2 linked regions of the Pseudoduganella dura genome follow. Each later gene encodes a partner of the first gene's protein in a complex. Links are inferred from orthologs where the notes say so. Each region holds a gene or a part of one and is shown on either strand. Other genes may lie near its edges. The genes, in order: metK and groL.

Region 1 (3,287 bases):
CGGGCGGTACCTTGTAGCGGTTGTAGCTCCAGTAATACTGCGCCGGGCAGCCGGCGATCAGCCCTTCCATCGCCGCGTTGATCGCGCGCGCCTGCTGCGCGTTGTCGCCTTCCAGCGAGCCGGGGAACGGCACGAAGTGGATCAGGAAGCCGCGCCCGCCCGGCAGCCGCTCGGCATAGGTCAGCACCACCGGTGCGTTGCCGCCCAGCCTGGCCATCTTGGCCGGCAAGGTCATCGTGTAGGCGGGGCGGCCGAAGAAATCGGCCCACACGCCTTCGCCTTCCTGGGGCACCTGGTCCGGCAGGATGCCGACCGGCTTGCCCGATTTCAGGAACTTGGCCAGCATCCGCACGCCGGCCAGGTTGGCCGGCGCCAGCACCATCTGGCCGCGGGCCCGTGCCACTTCGACGAGCGGCTTCATGGCCGCCTGCTTCGGCGGGCGATACATCACCATCAGTTCGGTATCGTGCGACACGCGCTGCGCGGTGATCTCGAAACAGCCCAGGTGTGGCGTCAGGAACACGATACCGCGGCCGGCGCGCAGGTGCGCTTCGACCAGCTCATAGTTTTTCAGGAAGACGCGCCGTGCGATCCGCTGTTCGGAGGCCAGCCAGACAAAGGGCAATTCGGCCACCGCCTTGCCGGCCTCGGCAATGGCCTGGCGCAGGTGCCCGTCATAGCCGGCGAGGGCCATGTTCTCGCGCATGCGGCGGCGGTACGACGGCGACAGAAGGTAAACGCCCCATCCCAGCAAGCTGCCCAATCCATGGAGCACCGGCAGTGGAAATATTGAAAAGAAACGGAAGATTCGTAACAGCATGAACTCGCAAAAAAGAAGTGTACCTGCGCAAAAATTTTTGAAGAAGCGTAAAATACCACGCAGCAGTAACCGCCGAGTTAACAGACAACTTGCGAGGCGGGATAAAAATATCGCTAAAGCGTCGCAAGCCGTATGGGTTGTTGCGACAGTTCTATCAATTTCAGTCTCTACAACTTTTACAGGAGCTTGCGATGTCTTCCATCGATTACCTCTTCACATCCGAATCCGTTTCCGAAGGCCACCCCGACAAGGTTGCGGACCAGATTTCCGACGCCATCCTCGATGCCATCCTGGCCCAGGACCCCGCTGCGCGTGTCGCCGCTGAAACGCTGTGCAACACCGGCCTCGTGGTGCTGGCGGGTGAGATCACCACCTTCGCGAACGTGGATTATATTCAGGTTGCCCGCGAAACCATCAAAAGCATCGGCTACGACAACACCGACTACGGCATAGACTACCGCGGCTGCGCCGTGCTGGTGGCCTATGACAAGCAGTCGCCGGACATCGCCCAGGGCGTGGACGAAGGCGCCGGCATCGACCTGGACCAGGGCGCCGGCGACCAGGGCCTGATGTTCGGTTATGCCTGCGACGAAACGCCGGAACTGATGCCGGCCGCGATCTACTACTCGCACCGCCTGGTGGAGCGCCAATCGCAGTTGCGCAAGGATGGCCGCCTGCCATGGCTGCGTCCGGATGCCAAGTCGCAAGTCACGCTGCGCTACGTCAACGGTCGCCCGGTGGCCGTGGACACCGTCGTGCTGTCCACCCAGCACGCGCCGGAAATGCAGCACAAGCAGATCGAGGAAGCGGTGATCGAAGAGATCATCCGCCCGGTGCTGCCGAAAGAGTGGCTGAAGGATACGAAATACCTGGTCAACCCGACCGGCCGCTTCGTCATCGGCGGCCCGCAGGGCGACTGCGGCCTGACCGGCCGCAAGATCATCGTCGACACGTACGGCGGCGCGGCGCCGCACGGCGGCGGCGCATTCTCCGGCAAGGACCCGTCCAAGGTCGACCGTTCGGCCGCCTACGCCGCCCGCTACGTGGCCAAGAACGTGGTGGCCGCCGGCCTGGCGCGCCAGTGCCAGGTGCAGGTGTCGTACGCGATCGGCGTGGCCCGCCCGATCAACATCACCGTGTACACGGAAGGCACCGGCGTGATCCCGGACGAGAAGATCGCCGAACTGGTGCAGGAACACTTCGACCTGCGCCCGAAAGGGATCGTGCAGATGCTGGACTTGCTCCGCCCGATCTACCGCAAGACGGCCGCCTACGGCCACTTCGGCCGCGAAGAGCCGGAATTCACGTGGGAGCGCACCGACAAGGCCGCCGCCCTGCGCGCCGCCGCCGGACTGTCCTGAAAAACTTTTCTAGAACCGGGGTCAGACCCCAAATTTAGGAAATATTTCCAAAAACTGGGGTCTGACCCCGGTTTTAGCCAACAAAAAACCGAAGCGATGCTTCGGTTTTTTGTTATAGAATGCCTGTTCTCCGAGGAGCGTTGCGACGGATCGTTCGAATCCGCCAGGCTCGGAACTTCTGCAACCGCGCTCACGTCAACTTTTTTCAACATTGAAAGGAGGCGTGATGAACGCCGTACTCAAAGACTCCCAAGACTTCATCGTTGCCGACATCGGCCTGGCCGCATGGGGCGAAAAAGAAATCAAGATCGCGGAAACGGAAATGCCTGGCCTGATGGCGATCCAGGAAGAATTCGCCGCCGCGCAGCCCCTCAAGGGCGCCCGCATCACCGGTTCGCTGCACATGACGATCCAGACCGCCGTGCTGATCCGCACGCTGGAAGCACTGGGTGCGCAGGTGCGCTGGGCTTCGTGCAACATCTACTCGACCCAGGACCACGCCGCCGCCGCGATCGCCGCGGCCGGTACTCCGGTGTTCGCCATCAAGGGCGAAACGCTGGATGAATACTGGGACTACACCCACCGCATCTTCGAATGGCCGGGCGAAGGCGTGTACTCGAACATGATCCTGGACGATGGCGGCGACGCCACGCTGTTGCTGCACCTGGGCGCGCGCGCCGAGCAGGATGCGTCGGTGCTGGACAATCCTGGCTCGGAAGAAGAAATCTGCCTGTTCAACGCGATCAAGGCCCGCCTGGCGAAGGATGCCACGTGGTATTCGAAGCGCCTGCCGGCCATCCTGGGCGTGACCGAGGAAACCACCACCGGCGTGCACCGCCTGTACCAGATGCACAAGGACGGCAAGCTGGCCTTCCCGGCAATCAACGTCAACGATTCCGTGACGAAATCGAAGTTCGACAACCTGTACGGCTGCCGCGAATCGCTGGTCGACGGCATCAAGCGCGCGACCGACGTGATGATCGCCGGTAAGGTGGCCGTGATCGCCGGCTACGGCGACGTGGGCAAGGGCTCGGCGCAGGCGATGCGCGCGCTGTCGGCCCAGGTGTGGGTCACCGAGATCGATCCGATCTGCGCGCTGCAGGCCG
Region 2 (3,251 bases), 1.6 Mb from region 1 along the record:
AATCCTGGCAATGCGTCAGTTGACGGCACCCAGCGCCAGCAACAGCATGGCTCCGGCAAGCACTCCCAGCGCCGCGCCAGCGGCAACATTGATTGCAACGCGCACCCACCCCGGGGCGTGCAGGTCTCTCGGTAATTTCGTCTGGAACATCGCAGCCTCGCTAAAAGGTGATCGATCTAACAGGGTCGAGCTATACAGGGTCGAGCTACACAGGTTCGAGCTACAGGTTCGAGCCATACAGGTGCGAACACATGTCGAGCTACGGATCGAATTACACGGATCGAACTACGCGGATCGAACCACGCGGGTTCGGCAAACACTTCCGCATGTGAACGGACAGTGTGCGCTTCCGGCGCTCCTTTGTCAAAACACAAACGGTCATTTCACGGCTGCTTGTTGCTGAGCTCGCCCCTTAGAAATTTTCCCAATATGAATTCTCTTGAAATCACTTATGACCATCCCTATAATAATTGGCACTCGTTAGCCGAGAGTGCTAACAACGTTTCAACCTCACTGTACACATAAGGAGTTTTGTATGAACCTTCGCCCTTTGCACGATCGCGTCATCGTCAAACGTCTGGACCAGGAAACCAAGACTGCTTCCGGCCTGATCATCCCTGACGCCGCCGCTGAAAAGCCGGATCAGGGTGAAGTGCTGGCAGTCGGCAACGGCAAAGTGTCGGACACCGGTACGCTGCGCGCACTGGAAGTCAAGGTCGGCGATCGCGTTCTCTTCGGCAAATACTCCGGCCAGGCTGTCAAGGTCGACGGCGAAGAGCTGCTGGTGATGCGCGAAGAAGACATCATGGCCATCGTCCAAAAGTAACAGCCCCCTTACAGAATTCAGGAGAAAAGAAACATGGCAGCTAAAGAAGTGATTTTCGGCGACGCAGCGCGCGCCAAAATGGTTGAAGGCATCAACATCCTGGCCAACGCGGTCAAGGTCACGCTGGGCCCGAAAGGCCGCAACGTGGTACTGGAACGCTCGTTCGGTTCCCCGACCGTGACCAAGGATGGTGTGTCGGTCGCCAAGGAAATCGAATTGAAGGACAAGCTGCAGAACATGGGCGCGCAGATGGTCAAGGAAGTCGCTTCGAAGACTTCCGACAACGCCGGCGACGGCACCACCACCGCGACCGTGCTGGCACAGGCCATCGTGCGCGAAGGCATGAAGTTCGTTGCCGCCGGCATGAACCCGATGGACCTGAAGCGCGGCATCGACAAGGCCGTGGCCGCCACCGTCGAAGAACTGGCGAAGATCTCCAAGCCATGCACCACGTCGAAGGAAATCGCCCAGGTTGGCGCGATCTCCGCGAATTCCGACTACTCGATCGGCGAGCGCATTGCCGAAGCGATGGAAAAAGTGGGCAAGGAAGGCGTGATCACCGTGGAAGACGGCAAGTCGCTGAACGACGAGCTGGACATCGTGGAAGGCATGCAGTTCGACCGCGGCTACCTGTCGCCGTACTTCATCAACAACCAGGAAAAGCAAGTCGCCATCCTGGAGAACCCGTTCGTTCTGCTGTGCGACAAGAAAATCTCGAACATCCGTGACCTGCTGCCGGTACTGGAGCAAGTGGCCAAGGCTGGCCGTCCGCTGCTGATCATCGCCGAAGACATCGAAGGCGAAGCACTGGCGACCCTGGTGGTCAACAACATCCGCGGCATCCTGAAAACCTGCGCCGTCAAGGCACCGGGCTTCGGCGACCGTCGCAAGGCCATGCTGGAAGACATCGCCGTGCTGACCGGCGGCCAGGTCGTTGCTGAAGAAATCGGCCTGACGCTGGAAAAAATCACGCTGGCCGAACTGGGCCAGGCAAAGCGCATCGAAGTGGGCAAGGAAAACACGATCGTCATCGACGGCGCCGGCGATGCGTCGAACATCGAAGGCCGTGTGGCACAGATCCGTACCCAGATCGAAGGCGCGACCTCCGACTACGACCGTGAAAAGCTGCAGGAACGCGTGGCCAAGCTGGCCGGCGGCGTTGCCGTGATCAAGGTTGGCGCTGCCACCGAAGTCGAGATGAAAGAGAAGAAAGCCCGCGTGGAAGATGCTCTGCACGCTACCCGCGCTGCCGTGGAAGAAGGCATTGTTCCTGGCGGCGGCGTGGCCCTGCTGCGTGCCCGCGCTGCGCTGACCGTGAAGGGTGACAACCCTGACCAGGACGCCGGCATCAAGATCGTGCTGCGCGCGATGGAAGAACCGCTGCGCATGATCGTCCAGAACGCCGGCGAAGAAGCATCCGTCGTCGTCAATGCAGTCCTGGCCGGCACCGGCAACTACGGCTACAACGCCGCCAACGGCACCTACGGCGACATGGTGGAAATGGGCGTGCTGGATCCGGCCAAGGTGACCCGTTCGGCACTGCAGAACGCCGCATCGATCGCCGGCCTGATGCTGACGACCGACTGCATGGTGGCTGAAGTGACGGAAGACAAGCCAGCCGGCGGCATGGGTGGCATGGGCGGCATGGGTGGCATGGGCGGCATGGACGGCATGATGTAATCATGCGGTCGATGCGGGCTTCGGCCCGCCGCGCCTGAAAAGGCCGCTTCCCTGGAAGCGGCCTTTTTTATTGTTCAGGTGAAAACAACAATGGCTGCCGAGGCAGCCATTGTTACGTGAGACGCGTAGGAGCGCGTCAGTGTCGCCGTTGCGCCAAGCCGGCACCGACGGCACTGCCGAGGCCGACACCGAGGCCGATGCCCATTGCGAAATTACCCATTGCAACACCGATCGCGCAGCCGATCGCTGCACCCAGGCTGATACCGAAGCCAACATAGCGCCCGGTGCGGTCGTCCGGTTCCATATCCATCTTGCGTCTCCTGTTTCGTGGTTGTTGTGCATTCAATATACACCCGGATTTCGATCTCTCTGCCGTTTTTTTAAGCGGATCGTCCCGCATCAACAACGTTTCCAGTCCCTTCAGATATACGATCTTGCGTTGCATCAAAGATCACGTTCCGTTCGCAAACCATCTCGTTTGAAGCGCCGGATCGCCGGTATGTGCTGCAGTGCACCGCATGCGTGCGCCAACGCAACCATGGCGGATTTATCATCGCCGCTGGTCCAACTCAGCGAGAACGACATGGCAGACACGGTAGGCGACTTCCTCCTGCAACGATTGCATGCCTGGGGCGTGCAGCGCGTGTATGGATACCCCGGCGACGGCATCAACGGCATCATGGGCGCCTTCAGCCGGCAGGAAGAGATCGAATTCATCCAGGTGCGGCACGAGGAAATGGCCGCC

Evidence for each region.
Region 2: the proteins of metK (region 1) and groL are in contact, whole or in part, in a cryo-EM structure (PDB 8P4O), measured with the Escherichia coli proteins. The link is inferred for Pseudoduganella dura from one-to-one orthologs.

Annotation. Positions count from the first base shown.
Region 1 is NZ_WNWM01000002.1:2,764,510-2,767,796, reverse strand. The notes cover bases 132-3,096. They hold metK (methionine adenosyltransferase), read left to right. Parts: upstream 132-1,011; coding sequence 1,012-2,181; downstream 2,182-3,096. Other genes in these bases: ahcY (adenosylhomocysteinase), read left to right, coding at 2,408-3,096; GJV26_RS12060 (lysophospholipid acyltransferase family protein), read right to left, coding at 132-820. Outside these bases: more of GJV26_RS12060, read right to left, coding at 1-131; more of ahcY, read left to right, coding at 3,097-3,287. UniProt on the Escherichia coli protein: Catalyzes the formation of S-adenosylmethionine (AdoMet) from methionine and ATP.
Region 2 is NZ_WNWM01000002.1:4,399,613-4,402,863, reverse strand. Bases 254-3,182 are described here. They hold groL (chaperonin GroEL), read left to right. Parts: upstream 254-859; coding sequence 860-2,506; downstream 2,507-3,182. Other genes in these bases: GJV26_RS19185 (thiamine pyrophosphate-requiring protein), read left to right, coding at 3,090-3,182; GJV26_RS19190 (glycine zipper domain-containing protein), read right to left, coding at 2,643-2,951; groES (co-chaperone GroES), read left to right, coding at 536-826. In the rest of the region: GJV26_RS30485 (hypothetical protein), read right to left, coding at 16-150; more of GJV26_RS19185, read left to right, coding at 3,183-3,251.